DNA from 2 places in the Nocardia sp. XZ_19_369 genome. Region 2 is predicted to be linked to the other one. Evidence: predicted binding sites of a transcription regulator. Region 2 holds the regulator's gene; the other holds the start of a gene.
What was found. Region 2 encodes HspR, which represses chaperone genes until heat shock. Its sites were predicted from a motif close to ANNTGAGTNNNNNNNACTCANNT; they were not measured.

Region 1: the regulator HspR is predicted to act here: its motif matches at 6,720-6,742, upstream of lon (endopeptidase La).

Annotation. Positions count from the first base shown of each region.
Region 1 covers NZ_JACVED010000001.1:980,244-992,547, forward strand. The annotation lists gene IBX18_RS04565 (oxidoreductase) at 1-384, opposite strand, end outside; gene IBX18_RS04570 (DNA polymerase IV) at 451-1,521, opposite strand; gene IBX18_RS04575 (DUF1707 domain-containing protein) at 1,650-2,255, shown strand; gene IBX18_RS04580 (TetR/AcrR family transcriptional regulator) at 2,316-2,870, shown strand; gene IBX18_RS04585 (PaaI family thioesterase) at 2,926-3,366, shown strand; gene IBX18_RS04590 (alpha/beta hydrolase) at 3,436-4,218, shown strand; gene lon (endopeptidase La) at 4,281-6,641, opposite strand; gene IBX18_RS04600 (hypothetical protein) at 7,289-10,183, shown strand; gene IBX18_RS04605 (hypothetical protein) at 10,161-10,691, shown strand; gene IBX18_RS04610 (hypothetical protein) at 10,725-11,120, shown strand; gene IBX18_RS04615 (dihydrofolate reductase family protein) at 11,202-11,768, opposite strand; gene IBX18_RS04620 (hypothetical protein) at 12,015-12,304, shown strand, end outside.
Region 2 covers NZ_JACVED010000001.1:633,845-646,148, reverse strand. The annotation lists gene IBX18_RS03025 (zinc-binding dehydrogenase) at 1-106, opposite strand, end outside; gene IBX18_RS03020 (helix-turn-helix domain-containing protein) at 198-638, opposite strand; gene IBX18_RS03015 (MFS transporter) at 726-2,165, shown strand; gene IBX18_RS03010 (hypothetical protein) at 2,215-2,514, opposite strand; gene IBX18_RS03005 (MarR family winged helix-turn-helix transcriptional regulator) at 2,590-3,075, shown strand; gene IBX18_RS03000 (FAD-binding oxidoreductase) at 3,091-4,692, opposite strand; gene dnaK (molecular chaperone DnaK) at 5,050-6,900, shown strand; gene grpE (nucleotide exchange factor GrpE) at 6,897-7,601, shown strand; gene dnaJ (molecular chaperone DnaJ) at 7,626-8,786, shown strand; gene IBX18_RS02980 (heat shock protein transcriptional repressor HspR) at 8,786-9,190, shown strand; gene IBX18_RS02975 (globin domain-containing protein) at 9,759-10,928, shown strand; gene IBX18_RS02970 (FAD-binding oxidoreductase) at 11,036-11,857, opposite strand; gene IBX18_RS02965 (FAD-binding oxidoreductase) at 11,874-12,304, opposite strand, start outside.

The sequences.
Region 1 (12,304 bases), 350 kb from region 2:
CGCGGTGCCGAGCGCGGCGGCGTCGCTCGGGCTCAGGCCGTCGAGCTTCACCACCCAGTCGGCGGGCACCCTGGCGTACTCGGCGAAGCCGCCGTGGTGCGAGACGCCGATGTCGTAACCGTGCGCCACCACCAGGTCGCCGGGTGCGAAATCGTCGTCCTCGGACGACACCACCTCGCCGGTGATATCGATGCCGGGGATGATCGGATACTTGCGCACCACCCCGCCACCGGGCGTGATCGCCAGCCCGTCCTTGTAGTTCGCGCTGGAGAAATGCACCTTGATCGTCACCTCGCCGGGCCCGAGGAAATCCTCCCCGACCTCCTGCTTGGTCAGCACGATCCCGCTGTCCGATTCATGCGCCACCATCGCCCAGAACTCCATGCGACGAGCATACGAGCGTCCGCCCGCGTCCGCGCGGCTCCCGACGTCCGCGCCGGAGTGGGCGCTCTACTCGGGGACGAGTTCGAGGCGGACGCCCAGCAGGCGGATCGGGCGGTCGAGCGGGAAGCGGTCGATGATGCGCAGGGCGGTGTCGGTGATCTCGGCGGGGTCAATGGTGGGCGTCGGCAGTTTCTCCTGCTTGCTGCGGGTGTAGAAGGTGTTGGTGCGGACGGTGACCGAGACCCGGATGCCGACGCGGCCCGCCTCGGCCATCTCCTCGGCCACCTCGGTGGCGAGGCGGGCCACCTGCGCGCGGATGTCGGCGGGGTCGGTGAGGTCGCGGGGGAAGGTCTCGGATTTGCTGCGGCCCACCGGGACCCGGGGTTCGGTGGTGACGTCGGTGTCGCCTTTGCCGTGGCCGAGGACCCAGAGGTAGGGGCCGGTGGTCGGGCCGAATTCGGCGGCGAGGCGCTGCCGGTCGGCGGCCATCAGGTCGGCGACGGTGTGGATGCCGAGGTCGGCGAGGCGGGCGGCGATCCGAGTGCCGATGCCCCACAGGGCATTTGTCGGGCGGTGTGCCATCACCTCGGTCCAGTTCGCGGCGGTGAGGCGGAAGATGCCCGCGGCCGCGCCCGCGTCGGTGGCCGGTCCGGCGTCGGTCTTGCCCGTCGATTTGGCGAAGCCGGTGGCCAGTTTGGCGGTGAGCTTGTTGTCACCGATGCCGATTGCGCAGGTCAACTCCAATTGTTCGATGGCGCTGCGGATTTCGCGGGCGAGCGCCTCCGGATCGGCGGTGTCGGTGGCGAGGAAGGCCTCGTCCCAGCCCCACACCTCGACGCGGCCGGGAAAGGTCCGCAGCAGCGACATGACCTCCTCCGACGCCTCCTCGTAGCTGGCCATGTCCAACGGCAGGAACACCCCCTCCGGACACTTGCGCTGGGCGCTGCGCAGCGCCATCCCGGCCCGCACGCCGAACGCGCGCGCCGGGTAGGACGCGCAGGTCACCACCTTGCGGGGCTCGGCGGGATCGCCGTTGCCGCCGACGATGACCGGCAGGCCGCGCAGCTCCGGGTGCCTGCGGAACTCCACCGCGGCCTGGAACTGATCGAGATCGACATGCAACAGCCACCTGGCCATATGTCCGTCTTACCCCACGGGGGTGACAGACGGCCGCACTTCCGGCTCGATCGGGCGCTGACGGCGGCGTCTCGCACCGCGCAACGCCGTACGATTTCGGGAGAACCACCACAAGGGGGAGCACTCCGATGACCGACCCGCAGGACGAGCGCGCCGCACTGCCCGAGATTCGCGTCGGCCACATCGACCGGGAGATCGCCGCTCGACAGCTGCACCTCGCGGTCGAGGAAGGTCGGCTGGATCTGCTGGAGCTGGATCGACGACTCGTCACCGTCTACTCGGCGCGGACCACCGATGAATTGGTGGCCGTCACGGCGGATCTGCCGGTGGCCGCCGCGGCCCGCGAGCCGATCGAGCTCAGTGTCGGGAGCGGGACGCGCAAGAAGGGCGGGCAGTGGATCGTGCCCGCCGAGATCACCGCCGAATGCACTTCCGGGACCATCATCATCGACTTCTCCCAGGCCTTCTGCCCGCATCGCGAGGTGGTGCTGCACGCGTCGGTCGGCTCCGGCGGCCTCGAGCTGATCGTGCCGCGCGGGTGGATGGTCGACGTGGACCGGGTGCGGGCCAAGAGCGGTGACGTGCGCAGCAAGGTCACCGGGCCGGTGCGGCCCGGTGCGCCGCTGTTGCGCGTGGACGGTCGTGTCGGCTCCGGCACGCTGCTCGCGCGGTATCCGCGGCGACCTCGCCGCTCCTTCCTGGAGTGGTTGCGGGGCAAGCCGCGCCCGGCCTGACTCGACCGCATTGCTGATCCGACCATTGCGCTGCCCGAAAAACAGAACTAAATTCTGGTTATGAAGATTCGAGATCGGTTGCTGTTGGCAGCCGAGCGGCAGTTCGCGGAGCAGGGGGCGCTGGAGGCGACGCTGGCCCAGATCCGCGACGCGGCGGGTGCCAGCGTCGGCGCTCTCTATCACCACTTCCCGGACAAGGCGGACCTGTATCGACAGGTGTGGGCGAACGCGCTCGTCGACTATCAGCAGCACTTCTGGGCAGCGGTCGGCGACAGCGCCGATGCCAGGGAGGGGATCACGGCGGGGGTACGGGAACACCTGCGCTGGGTGGCCGAGAATCAGTACCGGGCAAAGGTTCTCACCTCCGCCCGGCCGCCGGGGGTGCGGGAGAGCGACAGCAATCGCGAGTTCCTGCGCAATGTCGCGCGCTGGTGGCGCACGCACGCCGGATACGGCGCGGTGCGCGATCTGTCGTTCGATCTGGTGTACGCGCTGTGGCTCGGGCCTGCGCAGGAGTACAGCAGGCAGTGGCTCGGCGGCGACATGCTCGCCGCGCCGACCGACGTCGCGGACGACCTCGCGGACGCGGCGTGGCTCGCATTGCGCGCAGCCTGAAAATCGCTTCACCCCAACGACTATCGCGCGTCAACGCGCGAACGAAGGACAGCTGATGACCGCGACCATCGATATCGACCTCGCCAAGAAGGTCCTCGCCGCGCAACCCTTCGCCGAGCTGGTCGGCACCGAGATCGCCGAATTCGGCGACGGCACAGTCACCCTGGTGATCCCCATCCGCCCCGAACTCGGCCAGCAGTTCGGCTTCGTGCACGGCGGCGTGCTGTCCTACGCGGCCGACAACGCGCTCACCTTCGCCGCGGGCACCGCGCTCGGCCCGAACGTGCTGACCGGCGGCTTCACCATCACCTACCTGCGCCCCGCCGCAGGTCAGCGGCTACGCGCCGTCGCCACCGTCACCGGAGCCACCCGCCGCCAAGCCGTGGTCCGCTGCGAGATCTATGCCGAGGATGCCGACAGCGAGCCGGTGCTGTGCGCGGTCGCGCAGGGCACGACACGGTCGGTCGAGCGCGACCTCACCGCCGACAATGCCTGAAATACCGCCCCACGCACCGATCAGTTCGACGTCTTCGTCTCGTCTGCACTGGTGACGAAGGGAAGAGCTGTGACAGATTTCGTGACGTCCGCCGACGGAACCCGCATCGCGTTCGACCGATTCGGGCACGGTGCGCCGGTCATCGTGGTGAGCGGGATGTTCTGCGCGCGGCCGATGACGCACGACCTCGCCACCCGGCTCGCGGAGCGGTTCACGGTGCTCAACTACGACCGCCGCGGTCGTGGTGCGAGCGGCGACACCGCACCGTACGCGCCGGACCGGGAGATCGAGGATCTGGCCGCGCTGGTCGACGAACTGGGCGGAAAGGCTGCGGTGTACGGGCATTCGTCCGGGGCCGGCCTCGCACTGCGCGCCGCGGCAGCCGGAGTACCCATCACCCGTCTAGTGCTGCATGAACCGCCCTACGGCGATGGCAGCGACGAAAGCCGAAGGAGCGCACGAGAACTCGCGGAGCAGGTGGGGGCCGCAATCGAACAGCATCGCCCCGCTGAAGCCATCCGGATCTTCCTCACCGCAGCAGGCGCACCGCCGGAGGCGGCCCAGTTCGCCGGTCAGGATCCCGATATGCAGGCGGTCGCCCCGACCATGCCCTATGACCTCGCCATCATGGGCAACGCCGACACCGGTGGCGTGATCCCGCTCGATCTCGTCGGAGCCGTCGAGGTCCCGGTGCTCGTGCTGCTCGGGGACGCGAGCCCGGAGTTCTTCCACCACACCGCCACTCGGCTCACCGAGCTACTGCCCGCGGCCCAGCTCAGCGTGCTGGCTGGCCAAGACCACAGTGCCCCGGCCGAAGTCGTGGCACCGCCGGTGATCTCTTTCCTGAGCTGACCGAAAAGAGCAGCGGCACAGGAAAGGCCGGGCACCTCAGGTGCCCGGCCTGTGCTCCTCCGTCAGGCGGTGGCCGCGAAGGCCCGTCCGTCCAGGGCCGGCTCGGCGACCGGCTCGATGGCGTAGGCCAGGATGTCGGCCACGTCACCGACGGGGCGGACATCCAGTGCGGCAAGCACTTCGGCCGGGACGTCGTCCAGGTCCGGCTCGTTGCGGGCCGGGATGAACACCGTCTTCAAGCCGGCCCGCTGCGCGGCGAGCAGCTTCTGCTTGACGCCGCCGATCGGCAGCACCCGCCCGTTCAGCGTGACCTCACCGGTCATGCCGACATCGGCGCGCACCTGCCTGCCCAGCGCCAGCGACACCAGGGCGGTGACCATGGTGACGCCCGCCGACGGTCCGTCCTTGGGCACCGCGCCCGCCGGGAAGTGCACGTGGATATTGCGATCCAGCACCGACGGCTCGATGCCGATCTCTTCCAGATGCGAGCGCACGTAGGTCAGCGCGATCTGCGCGGACTCCTTCATCACGTCGCCGAGCTGGCCGGTCAGGGTCAGCGAACGCTCACCCTCCGCGGCATTGGCCTCGATGTAGAGGACGTCGCCGCCGAGACCGGTGACCGCGAGTCCGGTCGCCACACCCGGCACCGCGGTGCGTTCCACCGAGTCGGGGGTGAAGCGCGGACGGCCCAGGTACTCCTTCAGATCGCCCAGGTCGATCGTCAGCGCCTGCTTCGCCACGCTCTCGGACTCGACCAGCGCGTCGTAGCCCAGCTCGGCGTCGTAACCGAGATCCGCTGTGCCCGAATCGGTCCCGACCTCGGACAGGCGAGTCGCGGCCTTGCGCAACGCCTTCGCGATCAACCGCTCCATCTGCCGCACCCCGGCCTCCCGGGTGTAGTTGGCGGCGATCTCGCGCAGCGCCGCGTCGGTGACGGTCACCTCGTCGGTGGTCAGCGCGTTGCGTTCCAGCTGCCTCGGCACCAGGAAGTCGCGGGCGATGTCGACCTTGTCGTCCTCGGTGTAACCGTCCACGGTGATCAGCTCCATCCGGTCCAGCAGCGGGCCGGGGATGGTCTCCATGACATTGGCGGTCGCGATGAACAGCACGTCGGACAGGTCGAGGTCCAGGTCGAGGTAGTGGTCGCGGAACGTGTGGTTCTGCGCCGGATCCAGCACCTCGAGCAGGGCGGCCGCCGGGTCGCCCCGGAAGTCCGAGCCCACCTTGTCGATCTCGTCCAGCAGGACAACGGGATTCATCGAACCCGCCTCCTTGACGGCGCGCACGATCCGGCCGGGCAGCGCGCCGACATAGGTGCGCCGGTGGCCACGGATCTCGGCCTCGTCGCGCACGCCGCCGAGGGCCACCCGGACGAACTTGCGACCCATCGCACGGGCCACGGATTCACCGAGCGAGGTCTTGCCGACGCCGGGCGGACCGACCAGCGCGAGCACCGCGCCCGAGCCGCGTCCACCGACGACCTCCAGTCCACGCGCGGCCCGCCGGGAACGCACCGCCAGGTACTCGACCATGCGGTCCTTGACCTCGTCCAGGCCGTGGTGATCGGCGTCCAGCACCGCGCGGGCGGCCGAGACGTCGGTGCTGTCGGTGGTGCGCACCGTCCACGGCAGCTCGAGCACCGTGTCGAGCCAGGTCCGGATCCAGCCGGATTCCGGGCTCTGATCGCTGGCCCGTTCCAGCCTGCCGACCTCGCGCAGCGCCTCCGCGCGCACGTTGTCCGGCAGGTCGGCCTGCTCGACCCTGGTGCGGTAGTCGTCGGCACCGTCCGGCTCGTCCTCGCCGAGTTCCTTGCGGATCGCGTTGAGCTGCTGGCGCAGCAGGAACTCGCGCTGGCTCTTCTCCAGTCCCTCGCGGACGTCGTCGCTGATCTTCTCGGTGACCTCGGCCTCGGCGATGTGGTCCTTGGTCCACTCGATCAGCGTCTTCAAACGCTGGGTGACGTCCGGGGTTTCCAGCAGTTCACGCTTCTGATCGTCGGTCAGGTACGGCGCGTAACCCGCGGTGTCGGCGATCGCCGACGGGTCGCTCAGCTGATTGACCGCGTCGATGATCTGCCAGGCTTCGCGGCGCTGCAGCACCGAGACGACCAGCTTCTTGTATTCGGCGGCCAGCTCTTTCGTCCGGCCGTCCGGGGTGGGAACCTCGACCGGCTCCGCCTCGACCCACAGCGCGGCACCCGGCCCGGTCACCCCGTGCCCGATCTTCGCCCGCCGTTCGGCCTTCAGCACGGCCGCCGGCGCGCCGCCGCGCATCCGGCCGACCTGTTCGATGGTGGCGGCCACGCCGTAGGTGGCGTAGCCCTCGGTCAGCCGCGGCGCGAGCAGCACGGCATCGGTCTTCGCGGCGCGCGCGGCGTCGATGGCGGCCTGCGCCGATTCGTCCAGTTCGATGGGCACGACCATGCCCGGCAGCACGATCGGATCGGTCAGGAACAGCACCGGCAGGTTCTGTGGTGTAGTCACGTGTTCGACCCTTCCAAAAGTTGAGCGATACCAACTCAACCCCACCCCCACCCCCTTTGTTCCGAACTTTCCCAACGTTCGCTGTGGGCGAAGTCGCCGATCTTGCACGGTCGCCCGGGCCAGTTTTGCCACCTACGGGCGAAGTGCGGCCCGACCCCGCCTACCTCCACCTGGTCCAATAGTTCGCCGGCGCGAGACTGGTCGTTTCAAGCGCCCAGCACGCGCGTTGACAATCTGGTTCGCTTAGGTGAAGCTCTACGCAGCGCCATAGCTGCGCCTTCATCCGGAAATCTCCGGAACAAACTGCCTGGCAATGGGTTTCACATTGCCGTTCCGCTGCCTCCGTGTGCGCCCTCGAACCCTCCTGGACAGGGCCGTGCGCGTCGAAGCACCGCTCATCTACCGATTTCACGGACCCGAGCCTGGGGAGGCTCGGGAATTCTTCGTGCCCAGCCTCGGAAGGTCTCCGATCCACATGCCCGGCAAAAATACTGTCGAATCCCGCTACTTCGGTAGCCAAGAGCCGACTGCGGTCTCCGAGAGAATCGCCGTCGGCCAGGTCATCTCGCAGGTAGGTGCTGACCACCATGGCTGAGCCGAACGAAAATGGTCAGCCGCCGTCGTGGGTGGCCGCACGCTCGGCATGGTTCGCACGGTTGAACGTCGGCGGTGTCGGTCAGCAGGAGAAGGCTGATTCAAACAGGGGTGGAAGGGTTTTCGACTACTCGGCGATGACGCCGGGTACGGCGGCGCGGCAGCTGACTCGGCTGTGGAACGCAGAACAACTCCTCGTGCAGGCGCCCGATGACGTGGTGCACGCGTCGCCGATCGGTGACCCGCGGCCGTTCGACCCGAAGGATTTGGTAGGTCCTACGCTCCCGCCCGGCACGACGGTCGGTCCGCCGCCCGCGTCGTTGGAGGAGATGATCCGCCAGCAGCAGAATCCGCCGCCGGCCCAGCAACTTCCACCCGCGCAGCAGCCTCCGGCACAGCAGCCACCCGGGCAGCAGCAGCCTGCGGTACCGCAACCGCCGCGAGTCCCGGAACAGCCGTCGGCACAGCAGAACCCGCAGGCACCCGGGCCCACTACGGCACCCCCCGTGCCGGCTGAATCCGACGCCGCGCCGGGCCCCACGCCCGAATCCGAGCTTCCCGATCGGGTGGATCCGTCGTTGCTCCCCACGCTCGCGGGGGTGGGCTTGGGCTATATGTACAACAGCGACGGGACGTTGAAGTCCCGAGCGCAGTTGGCCAACGAGCGAGCCGCGCGTGACCTCATGGATCTGCCCATGGCCATGGCCGAGAACACCACCGGAGTAACCCCGCTGGCCGGCGGCGGCACCCTGGAGAAGACCATCACCTCCACCACCGACGGCTGGGAAGTCGGCTACAACGTCACGCTGTCCAACGGATACACGACCAACACGACCAAGACCGGCACCGACGTCGAGGAACTCGGCGAAGGCAGGACCGCGACGACCCTGTCGTTCCAGGAGGCTCAAAAACAAGCCCGTGCCGAACTCGGCCGCGTCTCCCAGCAGATGCTCACTCCCGGCCAGCCCCGCCCCGCACCCGGTGAACCCGCATCGGTATTCGCCTCGGGTATCGAACACCTCGGCGACGCCGAACAACTCGTCGAGGCAGTCGAGCGGCTCACCGCAAACCCCAATGCCCCCATCACCGTCATCAAAGACCAGAACGGCCGAATCGCCAGTCTCAGTGTGCTCGGCATCGACGGCAAAGAGCACGTACTGGTCCTCAACGCCGGCAAGGACAGCTACGACCAGGAGAACAAGAAGTACTTCGAGTTCTACCGCCACCCCGACGGCGCGATCACCACCCCGGAGGGGTACAGAATCGTCGAGGTCGGCGGCCAGTTCATCCGCGTCGACGCCAGCGGCGCCCCAGTGGTACCGGACAACCCCTTCGCCAAGGACGCGCAGGTCCTCAGCAACAACGGCGTGCGCACCAACCGCCCACACGGGGCCACCCTGGTGCCGAGCCAGTCGCTGACCACACCGGACTACGGACCGCCACAACCAACTACTGTCGCCCCCTACGACGGTCCCTTGCGCTATCCGGTAACCCCCGCCGCGAACAATTCCTTCTTCGTCGAACTACCGAGCGGAGACAACAGCGCTGTCGCGGCAACCAGCAACAGCCACCTCGCTGCCATCGAGGAAATCCCCGTCCCCCCAGGGGTTTCCGCCACTCGAATGTACAAGGTCCAAGGCGGCGGACTGCTCGTCGAAGACGCCGCCGGCCTGCACTGGGCCACCGACCCCGGCGCCCCACCCACCAGCGATGAAATCGGCAAGAACATCGCCAACGCCATTGCCACAGAGATCATCTGGATAGCAGCAGGCGAAGGCCTCGGCTACGTCGCAGTCCGCGTCGGGGCAAAGGTCCTTCCCAAAATGTTCGGTCGGCTCGGCGGAAAGGCCGACGAGGCTGCGGACGGAGCGATTGTCCCGCCCGCGGCGAACGGGGCTGCCGTTACCACAAATACACAAACTGCGGCGGATTCCGCCGCCGCGACGCGAGCGGCAGCGGTTGACCCGGCAGCCGCCCAGGCAGCAACTGATGCGGCGGCCGCAGCTACTCGGACCACAGCAGCGGAAACAGCAGCTGCCCGGATACCAGCGGCGGAGACGAAGGGTGCTCGGACTGGTGCTACCGAATCCGACGCGACCGTCGCGATCGAGAGCGCAGGCACAAGTCACGGCACCAACAGAACGGTGCAGAACGCTACTTCGACAGGGAGCAACACGGGTTCTGTCGTCATCGATTCCGCGGCTCCACTACATGCCGCAGGCATCCGCGTAGGTGGTCAGCCATTGGCCAACGACGCGCAAGCGGCGCTAGGTAGAGCCACCGCAGAAGAGTTGGACCAAATTCAACATATTCTGGCTACCCGCGGAGACGATGCAGCTCGACTGCTGGAACAATACGGCCTCAAGGGGCGCAAGGCAGTTGAGCGCGGCGAGAGCCCATATTTCGATGGCGTAGAAGATGTAGGCGATCGGCTGACCACTAGCCTGGCCAATCTCGATGAGGTCCGACGACGTGGTTATCCCTACCTTTTTGAATCCCGACAACATTTCGAGGAGGTCAAATCCGGCATCTTGGCCATGAGTCGCAAGTACGGCGTGGATCCGCAAGATGTACGATTCAAAGTCCAGGGCGGCGCTGTACACAACCCCAATACTGGCGACGTCGATGTCGCACTGATTGTGGATGCGGAAACGTTCAGAAAATATAGCGAACAGTTCATACGAGAATCCACAAACCAAAAAGTCCGAAAAACGCTGTTGAAAGATGCGGAAAAGGGTAAATTTACCTACTATCGCTGGGCACCGAGGGAAGTTGGCGAAGACGTGGGCTGGGGTAACCTGGTACACGAATCCCTACCGCCAGGCAAAAAGATTCAGATATCAATAATAAAGGAAGGCAGCGGCTTTGATTTCGGCCCCTATCTATGAAGACAGTGTCGTGGATCGCGTGTGTTACCTCGGCGTCGATTACGCGACGGGGGAGGAGGTGGAGATATCGGAAACGGAAGCCTTGGAGCAGACCATGCGAACCGTGGGCGCCTTCGCCGGTACCAGAATGCTACAGAAAATCAACACTCGCGACAATATTCCGGTGAGTGTAAATTATTTCGATATTACCGATCCCGAGGCAACATTGAAATGGCACAGTAAGAAATTTCCCACTGCTATCGGTCGCGCCTGGAGTGCGTACGAAAGGAGTACCACGGGTGCTCGCCGAGTCGGCTGTTCGGCATCTCCAGGAAGTAGCAAGATCGCCGAGTTGACTATCGAGCTACTGAGCACCGAGGACGAATTACTCTCCGAAGAGAGACAGACACCGGATGGCCGCCTCATCGAGCGCGTAGAGTACAGCTATGACGGGGATGGGGAAATTTCCGAGACACGCGTTTATGACTCCGGCAACACACTGATCCAAGTCGACCGCCATGATGAGTGAAGAACATGATTTGCGATCGGCGCGGTCTCGTCCGTGAGCGATCCGGCATTCGATATTCAGGACGCCAATGCGATTCTCATGTCGATTTGCGAACTCATCATTTCGAACCCCGCTTATCAGGAAGTTACCCGGGATTCGTTGACGCTCGTCACGATTCTCGACGACGAGCAGTCGATGTTCGGATACGTCTACACCGATGACGGGAACTGGGTGGCTCGGACTCCGGACGGGACCGACATTCTGCGGATGATGACGGAATTGCGGTCCGCGATGGCGACACCCGGCGAGGGTGACTGGAAATCGTGTCTGATCCAGATCAAGCGGGCAGATATGAGCCTGAGTGTCGATCTGGAATACGACGACGCGAATCGGTGGCGGGTGACTCCGGACAATTTCGAGGAGATGGTCGAGGAGTTGCGGCCTCAGTAGTCGCTGGTGCGAGCGGGAGCGCCCTGTCCGACTCAGCCGGAACATTTATTCCGTCGGGGTCGGACCGGGCCGTCTCCGTGCTCAGGCGCTCTTCGGGGCGTAGTGGAGGGCGGTGATGCCGCAGTCGAAGGGGGTGGCGGCGACGGTGCGGAGGGGTTGGTAGGCGCCGGGGGCGAAGACGGGGAGGCCGGTGCCGATGGCGGTGGGGTTGACGAAGAGGTGGAGTTCGTCGATGAGTTCGGCGGCGATCAGGTTGGCGGCGAGGGTGGCGCCGCCATAGACGATGAGGTCGCCGCCGGGCTGGGACTTGAGGTCGGTGACGGTTTTGACGAGGTCACCGTTGGCGATGGTGGTGTTGGACCAGGGGGAGTCGGTGAGGGTGTTGGAGAAGACGATCTTGGGGGTGTTGTTCATCCAGTCGATGGTTTCCTGGTCCTCGCCGTCGGCCTCGGTGCGGTTGGCCCAGACCGGGATGAAACCCTCGGCGAGGTTGCGGCCGAGAACGATGGTGTCGACCGAGTCCATCACGTTCTTGATGTAGGCGCCGACGTCGTCGGTCCAGGGGAAGGTCATCCAGTCCATTTCGCCGTTCGGGCCGCCCATGTAACCGTCGGCGGTGGTCTGGACCTGGAGCTTGAGCTTGCGCATGAGGTGCTTCCTTTCGAGGGGCGAGTCCGGTTCCGAACCCGCCGTGCTGGTGTGTCTCTACTGTGCTGGAACCGGTTTACGGATTGTTTACGGTCTGCTGCGTATCCGCACAAACGGGGCATTCGGGACGGCCGGGTTCCCGGGCAAACAGTACGTACTGGCTTACCGTGGAGGCGACTGCACCGCTGGTCGGCGGCAGTTTCTCGCCTAGAGCGCGCCATCGAGTGAGAACGCCGAGGGGAGCACATGAGCCAGCCGATCCGCACCGGCAACGACTGGAAGCCAGCCGGGGTGGTGCTCGCGGTGGTCGCGGCACTGATCGTCGTCCCCTCGGTCGTCGCCGCGCTCGTGCCGGTCAGGGAGACCGCGGTCGCCCCGGACAGCGAGATCGAATTGACCGCGCCGGGAGCGGAACCGGACACCGTCGGCTTCGGCGGGGTAGCCGGCTGGCAGCGCAGACCGACCGGCGACCAGACGACCGCCGTGCTCATCGCGCCGAATGGTTCGCGACTCGCGGTCAGCGTGATCGACGGGGT
Region 2 (12,304 bases):
AGATGCCGCAGCGCGATACGTTGATCAGCAGCTGCCCGCGCCCGGGTATCGGCGTCGGTAAGTCGGTGACCTCGAACTTCGAGTTGGTGACGACGGCAGCCCGCATGATGAACTCCTCGAATCGGCGTCGCTGACCACGCTACTGCGCGATCAGCCACCCCTGCCGCTTTCCAGCGATCGAGATAGCCCGGCGCGAGTCAGAGGGGCGTCAGTTCGTCCTGAGCAGCGCGGCGATCGTAGGCGTTGCGCGCGGCGGCGATCTCGTTCTGATGCCCTTCGGTCCAGGTAACCAAGGCCTTGATGGTGGTGTGCAGGCTGGCGCCGAGCGGGGTCAGCGCGTAGTCGACCCGCGGCGGCACGGTCGGATACACGGTGCGCTCGACCAGCCCGTCGCGTTCGAGATGCCGCAGTGTGCGGGTGAGCATCCGCTGACTGACGCCGTCGATCTTGCGCTTGAGTTCGGTGAACCGCAGGCTTCGCTCGTCCAGCAGCGCGATCACCAGCAGCGACCACTTGTCGGCGACGCGATCGAGGATCTGCCGCACCTCGCAGTCGGCGCGGGCGTCCCAGTGCGAAACGTCGAAGTCGGCGGCGGTATCCCCGCAGTGCCCCGGTGACTTCAAAGTGCCGTCTTCCATAGTCGTCGATTCTGCCTGAGACTTCTCCTCGGTATCAAGAGGTAACCGACCCCATTGTGGGGAACCTACTGTGTTCGGGGAGTCGTGATGGTGAAATCCAGAGCCGCCGAGGTCTTTACCGAGATGTCCGGCCGCGCCTGGGGCGTGCTCGCGGTGTTGTGCGGCGCGATATTCATGGAGGGCATCGACGTCGGGATGCTGAGCGTCGCGCTGCCCTCGATCCGGGCCGAACTCGGCCTGTCCACCGGCATGCTCAGCGGTGTGGTGTCGGCGTACGTGCTCGGCTACGGCGGGTTCGTGCTGCTCGGTGGCCGCGCCGCCGACCTGCTCGGCCGCAGGCGGATGTTCCTGTTCTGGCTGACGGTGTTCCTGGTGTTCTCCGGACTCGGCGGATTCGCCACCACCGGGTGGATGCTGTTGACCGCCCGCTTCGTCACCGGGGTGGCCGCGGCGTTCCTCGCCCCGGCCGGTCTCTCGCTGATCACCACCAACTTCGCCGAGGGGGCGGTGCGCGACAAGGCGCTGATGTTCTACGCGGGCGTCGCGGCGGGCGGTTTCTCGCTCGGTATGGTGGTCGGCGGATTGCTGACCGCGTTCGGGTGGCGCTGGGTGTTCTTCGTGCCGGTGCTCGTCTCGGCCGTGCTCTTGGTGGCTGCGATCGTCACGATCCGGGATTCCGGTGTGCCGCAGCGGGTTCGGGGCGGCTTCGATCTGCTCGGTGCGTTGAGCGTGACCGCTGCGATGCTGCTGCTCGTCTACGGTGTCGTCCGGCTGGAGCATCCCGGTGACAATCCGGGGCTGACGGTGGCGTCCTTCGCCGGCGGTCTGGCGGCGCTCGCACTGTTCGTCGTGAACGAACGCCGCACCGCCACACCGCTGGTCCGGCTCGGCATCCTGCGTTCGGTCCCGCTGGTGCGCACCAACCTGGTCGCGGTGCTGTTCATCGCCTCGTTCATGGGATTCCAGTTCCTGGCGACGCTGTACTTCCAGGAAGTGCGCGGCTGGAGCACGGTGCAGACCGGCTTGGCGATGGCGGTGCTCGGTCTGGACGCGATCCTCGCTCCGCTGCTGACGCCCTGGTTCGTGCGCCGGTTCGGCAATGTTCGGGTGATCTTCGGTGGCACGGTCCTCGCGGCGCTCGCCTACGTGCTGTTCCTGCCGACGGACCTGGATCGCACGTATCTCGCCATGCTCCCGACGATGCTGCTGCTCGCCGTGGCCTTCGCGCTGGTCTACGGACCGCTGACCATCGCGGGCACCGACGATATCGCGGCGGAGGAGCACGGCCTGGCGGGTGGATTGCTCTACACCGCAATCCAATTCGGTGCGGCGCTGGGCATCTCGGTGGTGACCGCGGTGAACGTCGCGGCGGTCACTGCGGGCAGTGTCGGCATGGACGGACTGCGCACCGCGCTGATCGTTCCGGTTGTCGCCGCGGTCCTGGCCGGCGTGATCGCCGCGACCGGCTTGCGCCGCAGCGCGATCGCCGACCCGGACGAGCTGCCCGAGCAGCTCGTGCACGCCTGACGGCGGTCCGATGGGCTGGAGTGCGAAACACTCCAGCCCACAGGCATTTTCACTGCCGGCCGCGCAGTACGGGGAACACCTCTTCCCGGAGGTAGGTTTCCAGGTCGCGACCTTTGCGCACGGCCTCGAGCACCGCGACGCCGTGCTGTTCGGCCTTTTCTTTCAACGCCGCGCTCGAATCGCTTTCTACGCCACCGCCGATCAGCAGCAGGCCGACCGGACCGGCCGCGAGCGCCGCCAGTGCGTCTTCGTCGGCGGTCACGCCGTGTGCGGTGAACCCTTGTGCGCGAATGAGTTCGAGGCCGGACGCCACCACGCTCGGGCCGCGGCCGATAACCAGAATATCCATATCCAAACTATGCACCTCAAGTGATTATCAATCAATAGAACAATCAAGTTAGGTGCGTATAGGTATGCTGACAGCGTGACCGATCCGAGGTTTCCGCCGCTGTCCGAGCAACCGGCCTTCCTGCTCGGCCAGCTCGGCGCCTATACCGGTGCCCGATTCGGCGAGCTGCTCACCCCGATCGGCATCGGCCCCCGGCACTTCGGCATGCTGCGGCTACTGCGCGAACACGACGGGCAAACCCAGCAGCGGCTCGGCGAGACGCTGGGCATCCATCGCAATGTGATGGTCGGTCTCGTCGACGAGCTGGAGCAGCGCGAGCTCGTCGAACGACGCAGGCACCCGACCGACCGCCGCGCCCACGCCGTCTATCTGCTGCCCGCCGCGCACGACGTACTGGCCCGCGCACAGCAGGTGGTGGCCCGCCTCGACGCCGAACTGTTCGCCGAACTCGCCGCCGAGGAACGAACGACGCTGCTGCGGCTGTTGCAGCGAACGGCCGCGAGCAACGGGCTACGCCCGGGAGTTCACCCCGGTCTCACCGGCGAACGGATGCCGCATTGACCGTGGCGCGGTAATTCACAGGAGCACACCGGGATTCAGGATGCCCGCCGGATCGAGCGCGGATTTGGCGGCGCGCAGCGCCAGCGCGAACGGCTCCGGGCGCTGCCGGTCGTACCACGGCCGGTGATCTCGGCCCACCGCGTGGTGGTGGGTGATCGTCCCGCCCGCGGCCGAGAGTGCCTCGGAGACTGCGGCTTTGATGTCGTCCCACTGCGCGACCGTGCTGCCCCAGCGCCCTGCGGCGTAAATACCGAAATACGGTGCGGGCCCGTCCGGGTAGACGTGGGTGAATCGGCAGGTGACCACGCCGGTCGCGCCGACCGCCCGGATCGCGTCGTTCGCGGCGGTGGTCACGGCGGCCTTCAGTTCCGCGAATCTGTCCCAGGTGCAGGCGGTTTCGAACGTCTCGGTGATCATCGACTGGGCGGCGAGCGCGTCGCGCTGGTAGGGCATGCGCAGGAAAGAGGAGCGCCAGGTGTCGGCGGTGCCGCCGGTGTGGGTGTTCGTGTCCGAATCCACATAGCGCACGGGCTCGGGCAATGCGCCGCCGTGCTCGACGGCGATCTCGACGACCCGTTCCATCCACGGCCGCGTCGGGTGATCCGCCGATTCGAAGCCGAGCACCAGCACCCCGCCCGCGGTCGCCGCGCCGGCGTTGAGGAAGGCCTCGGCGGGATCGAGCAGCCGGCAGTTGGTCGGATACAGGCCGGACTGCGCGATGGCGCGGGTGGCGGCCACCGCGCGGTCGTAATCGTCGAAATGCACCGAAGCCGTTGCCCGCCACCGCGGCCGGTCCTGTAGCCGCAGCCAGGCCTCGGTGATCACGCCGAGCGTGCCCTCGGAGCCCAGGAACATCCGGTCCGGCGCTGGCCCGGCACCGGAGCCGGGCAACCGGCGGGACTCGCTGATCCCCGCGGGCGTCACCACCCGCATCGACTCGACCAGGTCGTCGATGTGGGTGTACAGCGTCGCGAAGTGCCCACCGGCCCGGGTGGCCAGCCAGCCGCCGAGGGTGGAGAACTCGAACGACTGCGGAAAATGCCGCAGGGTCAGCTTCGCCTCGCGCAGTTGGTCTTCCAGCGCGGGCCCGAACACACCCGCCTGAATCCGCGCCGCGCGACTGACGGGATCGATCTCCAGGACGCGGTCGAGTGCGCCCAGATCGAGGCTCACCGCACCGGCGAAGGTGCCGTCGAGCCGCGGCTCCACCCCGCCGACCACGGAAGTGCCACCGCCGAACGGGATTACGGCAATATTCGCCCGGCTCGCCCAATCGAGCACGTCGACGATGTCGGCTTCGGTGCGCGGCCGCATGACGAGGTCGGGCGGAGTTCGTACCTCGCCCAAGAGATTTCGGACGACATCGCGGAACGCCTGTCCGTGTGCATGCGCCGCACGATCGGCGGGGTCGACGGAAACGAGCTCGGCCAAGGCCTCCGGTGCCGCGATCCGCGGTGCGGGCAGCGCCAGCGTTTCGATCGGCGGCGGCTTGTGTGCCGTCAGATCGGCGCCGGGCAGGATGGCCGCTACGCGCTCGGTCAGTGCCGCCCGCTCAGCGCCGACTACCGCGTCCTCGACGTTGCCCCAACCCCACCATGACCGCGTCTTCGTCGACACCGTGACTCCTTCCCGCCGGGATCACACCCGCCGCGCGTGTTATTGCACCACGGGGTGGTCGCGGCCGGGTCCGGCGAGGACAATCGCGAGCGGACGAAATCGATGTCGTCGTTCGGGAATGATCCGCGTCTGCTGTCCGTTGAGCTATTCGACAACGTTGAGTGTGTCTGACTCAAGTTTGAGTTGACTCCCGATCATCATTGGGGGCAGGATTGAGCCGACCACGCTCAGCGTTGCTGGGACCGTGCTCCGCCAGGTGCTTGGGGCGAGGTCTCGCGGCATAAGGCAAGACCAGGCCGCAGGGCGCAACCGCCCAGGCACCGACACATGTCAGTACGTCAAATAGGAGGAACCACAATGGCTCGTGCGGTCGGAATCGACCTCGGGACCACGAACTCGGTCGTCGCCGTACTCGAAGGCGGAGAACCGGTCGTCGTGGCCAACTCGGAAGGATCGCGCACCACCCCGTCGATCGTCGCGTTCGCGAAGAACGGCGAGGTACTGGTCGGCCAGCCGGCCAAGAACCAGGCCGTCACCAACGTCGACCGCACCATTCGCTCGGTCAAGCGCCACATCGGCACCGACTGGACTGTCGAGATCGACGGCAAGAAGTACACCCCGCAGGAAATCAGCGCGCGCACCCTGATGAAGCTGAAGCGCGACGCGGAGGCCTACCTCGGTGAGGAGATCACCGACGCGGTCATCACCGTGCCCGCGTACTTCGAGGACGCCCAGCGGCAGGCCACCAAGGAAGCAGGCCAGATCGCCGGCCTGAACGTGCTGCGCATCGTCAACGAGCCCACCGCGGCGGCGCTGGCGTACGGCCTGGACAAGGGCGACAAGGAACAGACCATCCTGGTCTTCGACCTCGGTGGCGGCACCTTCGACGTCTCGCTGCTGGAGATCGGCGAGGGCGTCGTCGAGGTCCGCGCCACCTCCGGTGACAACCACCTCGGTGGTGACGACTGGGACGAGCGCGTGGTGACCTGGCTGGTCGACAAGTTCAAGGCCAGCGCGGGCATCGACCTGACCAAGGACAAGATGGCGCTGCAGCGGCTGCGTGAGGCCGCCGAGAAGGCGAAGATCGAGCTGAGCTCCTCGCAGAGCACCTCGATCAACCTGCCCTACATCACCGTCGACGCGGACAAGAACCCGCTGTTCCTCGACGAGCAGCTGACCCGCGCCGAGTTCCAGAAGATCACCTCGGACCTGCTCGACCGCACCCGCGCGCCGTTCCAGTCCGTGATCAAGGATGCGGGCATCAACGTGGCCGACATCGACCATGTCGTGCTCGTCGGTGGCTCCACCCGGATGCCCGCGGTGTCCGAACTGGTCAAGGAACTGACCGGCGGCCGTGAGCCGAACAAGGGCGTGAACCCGGACGAGGTCGTCGCCGTCGGCGCCGCACTGCAGGCCGGTGTGCTCAAGGGTGAGGTCAAGGACGTCCTGCTGCTCGATGTGACCCCGCTGTCGCTGGGCATCGAGACCAAGGGTGGCGTGATGACGAAGCTCATCGAGCGCAACACCACCATCCCGACCAAGCGCTCGGAGACCTTCACCACGGCCGACGACAACCAGCCGTCGGTGCAGATCCAGGTGTTCCAGGGTGAGCGTGAGATCGCCTCGCACAACAAGCTGCTCGGCTCCTTCGAGCTGACCGGCATCCCGCCGGCCCCGCGCGGCGTGCCGCAGATCGAGGTCACCTTCGACATCGACGCCAACGGCATCGTGCACGTGACCGCGAAGGACAAGGGCACCGGCAAGGAGAACACGATCAAGATCCAGGACGGCTCCGGCCTGTCCAAGGAAGAGATCGACCGGATGGTCAAGGACGCCGAGGCGCACGCCGCCGAGGACAAGGCCCGCCGCGAGGAGGCCGAGACCCGCAACCAGGCCGAGTCGCTGGTGCACCAGACCGAGAAGTTCATCAAGGACAACGAGGACAAGGTCCCGGCCGAGATCAAGACCAAGGTCGAGGCGGCCATCGCCGAGGCGAACGAGGCGCTCAAGGGCACCGACATCGCCGCGGTCAAGGCGGCGGTCGAGAAGCTGGCGACCGAGTCGCAGGCGCTGGGCCAGGCGATCTACGAATCGTCGGCCAATGACGCTGCGGCGTCCAGCAACGGGTCGTCGGCGTCGAACAACGCCGAGGACGAGGTCGTGGACGCCGAGGTTGTGGACGAGCCGGTTGACACGGAGAAGAAGTGACCGACGGCAACAATTCGGAGCGACGCGACTCCGAGCAAGAGCCGATCACCTTTGTGGACAATCGCAAGATTGACCCGGAGGACCGGAACCTGAGCGGCGACCAGTCGCAGCCGGGTGAGGTTCGGGAACCGTCGGCGGCCGAGGCCGCCGACGGGCCCGGTACCGGCAACGGCGCGGAGTCCGTCATCGACACGGAAAAGGGTGCCGAGCTGTTGGCCGATGCCACCACCAAGGAGCTCGCCGAGCGCACCGCCGATCTGCAGCGGCTGACCGCGGAGTACGCCAACTACCGGCGCCGTGTCGAACGCGACCGCAAGACCGCGATCGACACCGCCAAGGCCGCCGTGGTCACCGAATTGCTCGGGGTGCTCGACGATCTCGATCGGGCCCGGGCACACGGCGACCTGGACTCCGGACCGCTCAAGTCGGTGGCCGACAAGCTGGCCACCGCGCTGCACAAGCAGGGCCTCGAGGAATTCGGTTCGGAGGGTGAGCCTTTCGACCCGACCCTGCACGAGGCCGTGCAGCACGAGGGCTCCGGGCACGACCCGGTGATCGGCATCGTCATGCGTAAGGGCTATCGGTTCGGCGAGCGGGTGCTTCGGCACGCGCTGGTCGGGGTTACCGATGGCGGGGCCGACAACGGCGCGGCCGAAACGACAGAGGCATCGGATGCTGATGCCGGCGCGAACAAACAATAAAGACGCGAGAGGAGGAGATATCCGGTGAGTCAACGGGAGTGGATCGAAAAGGACTTCTATAAAGAGCTGGGTGTCTCCTCCACGGCCTCGCAGGACGAGATCAAGAAGGCGTACCGCAAGCTCGCGCGCGACCTGCATCCGGACGCCAATCCCGGTGATGCCAAGGCCGAGGAGCGGTTCAAGACCGTCAGCGAAGCGCATGCGGTGCTGTCGGATCCGGCCAAGCGCAAGGAGTACGACGAGACCCGCAAGCTGTTCGCGGGTGGCGGCTATCCACGCGGCGGCGGGTTCACTCCCGGTGCGGGCGGCGGCTTTTCGCAGGACTTCAACATCGGTGACATCTTCGGCGGCGCGAACGCCGGCGACGGTGGCCTCGGTGACCTGCTCGGCGGCCTGTTCAACCGGGGCGGCACGCGCACGACCAGTCGCCCGCGCCGCGGGGCCGATGTGGAGACCGAGACGACCCTCGGCTTCCGTGAGGCCGCGCAGGGCGTCACCGTTCCGCTGCGGATGACCAGTCCGTCGCCGTGCACGACGTGTCACGGCAGCGGCGCCAAGCCGGGTACCAGCCCGCGGGTCTGCCCGCACTGCAATGGAACCGGCATCGTCAGCCGCAACCAGGGTGCATTCGGCTTCAGCGAGCCGTGCGATGACTGCCGGGGTACCGGCTCGATCATCGACGACCCGTGCGTCGACTGCCACGGCAGCGGCATCCAGAACCGCACACGCACCATCACGGTGCGGATTCCCCCGGGAGTCAGTGACGGACAACGGATTCGGCTGGCCGGACAGGGCGAGGCGGGCCTGCGTGGCGCGCCCTCGGGTGACCTGTTCGTCAGCGTGCACGTCAGCCAGGACAAGGTCTTCGGCCGCAACGGCGACGACCTGACCCTGGTGCTGCCGGTCAGCTACAGCGAATTGGTGTTGGGCACCACGGTTTCGGTGCCCACGCTGGAGGGGCGCGTCGGCGTCAAGGTGCCGCCGGGCACCGCGGACGGCCGCATCCTCCGGGTACGCGGTCGTGGCGTGCCCAAGCGCGGCGGCGGCGCCGGTGACCTGCTGGTCACCGTCAAGGTCGCGGTGCCGCAAAAGCTGGACGACAACGCCGCGGAGGCGCTTCGGCGCTACGCCGAGGCGGAGAAGGCCAGCGGTTTCGACCCACGGGCAGGATGGGCAGGTGCTTGATGTCCCATGATCCGAAGCAGGCGTCCGGCGGGTCGCGTGCCGAGTTCTTCATGATCTCGGTGGCGGCCCAGCTGGCGGGCATGCACGCGCAGACCTTGCGTACCTATGACCGTCTGGGACTGGTAACGCCACAACGCACTTCGGGCGGCGGGCGACGCTACTCGGCCAGGGACGTCGAGCTGTTGCGCGAGGTGCAGCGGCTGTCCCAGGACGAGGGCGTCAACCTGGCGGGCATCAAACGCATCATCGAACTCACCAACCAGGTCGAGGAATTGCAGCAGCGCGTCGCCGAGCTGTCGGCCGAGCTGGATCGGTTGCGAGCGGGCTATCGGCCCGATCTTTCGCCGCCGCAACGCAGTACCGCACTGGTGGTGTGGCAACCGCGTAACCGCCGTAATGTTTGAGCGATCGAACGCAGCGCAACAATACTGAATACGGCTGGCTAACAATCGGGCCGCTGATCTCGGAGCATTCATCGTGCGTCGAGGTCAGCGGCCCGAAGCGGTTCTGCGGCGCGGTTTCTGAAGGGTAGCCAAAGATAAGCCGAGATGCGGTGTGTGGCAGTGCGCTGAGAGCTCGCGCGAAAGTCCGCTTTACTCGTCATCTTTCACCGCGCGCCCCGATGGCGTGCCGGGTGCCGCGCATCCGGTCGAGTCGGCCGGGCGCCCAGCGAAGTTGCCGTGCAGTCGCTCTGGGATGGCTGCCTGAGTGAAACTTGCAGATCGAGTCGTGCATATTCAGTGTATCCGTGACCGAATTCATCCGTTTTTACGGTCTTTCAGTCCGTTTCGTGAGTGTTTTGCTCGGCGTGTCCTCGTTTCAGCGGAATTACACGCTTGTTGTTTAAACGGAGGATTCCACTCCTGGCAAACCTCGCCTACACTCCTTGGCAACGGCTGCTGACGAGTGTCCCGCAGCACCTCACTCGCCGGCACAGTTTGTGTTCGAGTGCGAAATGGGGTTGTGACACAAATGGATTCGCGGACTGTCGCTTTGATCAGAACTACGTTCAAGGCGGTTGCTGCGGAGGAAGGGGGGCCGGAGAAATTAGCGAGATCGTTCTACGCGATCCTATTCACCGACTACCCCCAAGTCCGCGATTTCTTTCCAGCAGCCATGGACGCCCAGCGAGATCGCCTTGTCAAGGCAATCGGCTACGCGTTGGACCGGCTCGAAGAGCCGAACAAGCTCCTGCCCTTCCTCGCCCAGCTCGGGCGTGACCATCGCAAATACGGTGTGCAGGCAGCGCATTACACCGCCGTAGCCGTCTCGCTGAAAACCGCGATGAAGGTGTACGCGGGCACCGAGATGTGGACCGACGAGGTCGACCGGGCCTGGGACGAAGGCCTGAAGATCATCGCCGACACCATGATCGGCGCGGCGGACAAGGAAACCACGCCACCGGTCTGGACCGGCACCGTGGTGGAACGCCGCGAGGTACTGCGCAACCTGACCGTGCTGCGATTACAGCTGAACCAGCCGATGTCCTACGCCGCCGGGCAATACCTGAGCGTGCAGGTCCCGTCGCGGCCGCGGATGTGGCGCTACATGTCGCCCGCGGTGCCCGCGAATGCCAACGGGGAGATCGAGTTCCACGTCCGTGCCGTGCTCGGCGGCTGGGTCAGCCCCTCGATCGTCGGCCAGGCCGCCGTCGGTGACCAGTGGCTGCTCGGCTCGCCCCTCGGCGGTCTCGGTATTCCGCGCAACGCCAAGCGCAAGATGCTGATGGTCGGCTGCGGCACCGGCATCGCGCCGCTGCGGGCCCAGTTGATGGCGATGGCGCAGCGGCGGACCAACCCGAAGGTGCACCTGTTCGTCGGTGGCCACCATCCGTGCGACCTCTATGACCTCGACACGCTGAACAGCCTGGCCGTCGCCAACCGCTGGCTCACCGTGACACCGGTTACCGAGCACGAGGAAAACCCTTGGTGGTACACCGATTCCGGCGAACTCGCGCCGGCGCACGCGGGCCTGGAGCCGCGCCTGACCGGGCAGATCGGCAAGGTGGTCGCCAGCTTCGGCGCCTGGGCCGACCGCGACGTGCAGATCGTCGGCTCGCCATCGATGGTGCAGACCACCAAGTTCCGCATGATGGCCGCGGGGACGCTCGCCAAGAACATCCGCCACGACCCGCTGTTCTGACCGGCCGTCCGGGATTTCGACCCCTCCCGTTGTCCCGGACACAGTCGGAATCCGGTCGCGCCCAGTACCGCGGCCGGATTCCGGCTACGCCGTCGGCCGAAAGAGGTTCAGAGCCCTTCGAATTGGATTCGCTCCGGCGGAGTCCCGGTGGCGAGCAGCCGATCGACCGTGGCATTGACCATGGCGGGTGAGCCGCACACCAGCACCTGATGGTGGTCGAACGCACCGTGTGAACCGACCACCTCGGCGAGGGTGCCGAAGAGCATCTCGTCCGGCGGGAAGCCGATGTCGACGCGGCTGCGCTCGAACCATTCGTCTTCCCAGCTGGGATCGTCCGGGCTCTCCACCACGGGAATGACTGTGAGCCAAGGCAATTCACCGGCCAGCAGGTACAGCATGTCCGAGGCGTACAGATCGCGCGGGGTGTGGCCGCCGAAGAACAGGTAGGTGGGCGGCGGTTCCGGCTCGCGGGCCAGGTCCAGGATCTGCGCGCGCAGCGGGGCGAGACCGGTGCCGCCCGCGATCATCACCACCTCCTCGCCCGCCGGGTCGACCGCGAAACTGCCGAGGGGAGCGCGGATCTGCCATTCGTCGCCGGGCCTGGTGTCGGCCACGATGGAGCCGCTGCACCAGCCGCCGGGCACCGTGCGCACGTGGAACTCGAGCTTGCCGTCCAGCGACGGCGGCAGCGCGGGCGAAAGCCTGCGCCGCATGCTCGGCTGCTGCGGCACCGTCACCTCGACGGACTGGCCGGCCAGGAACGGGACGAACTCGCCGATCAGGCGAATCACCGCGAGATCGTGCCGGATTCGATGGTGTCCGACGACCGTCGCGGTCCACTCGGCCGGAAAGGGTGCGCCATTACCGAGCGCACTGGGGTCCCCCGGTGTCCACCCACCCCGCGGACTCCGTCCGCTACCGTCCCCCATGGGGCTCCTCCTTACATCACACAGGGTCGGAGCTGATGATGTGCTCCGGAGTACCGACCGCGATCAACGCACGCCGGGTGTCCGCGATCATCTTCGCCGACCCGGCGATCTGGATCTGCCGGTCCGCCCACGCGCCGAAGCTCGCGACCACCGCGCCCAGGTTACCGATCAGCCGCCGGTGCATGCCGTACGGCTCTTCCTGCGGCGGATGGGGATACCACCACGGATTGGTCTTCTGTTCGCAGACCGGGACGATGGTGAGCCACGGATTGCTCTGCGAAAGCTGCCACATGTTCTCCACGTCGTAGAGATCGCAGGGGTAGCGGCCGCCGATGAAGAAGTGCACCCGCGGATTGATGCCGCGCTGACCCATCTCGATCAGCTGGGCGCGCAGCGGCGCGATCCCGGTGCCCGCGCCGATCAGCAGCACGTCGCGGCCGCTGTCGC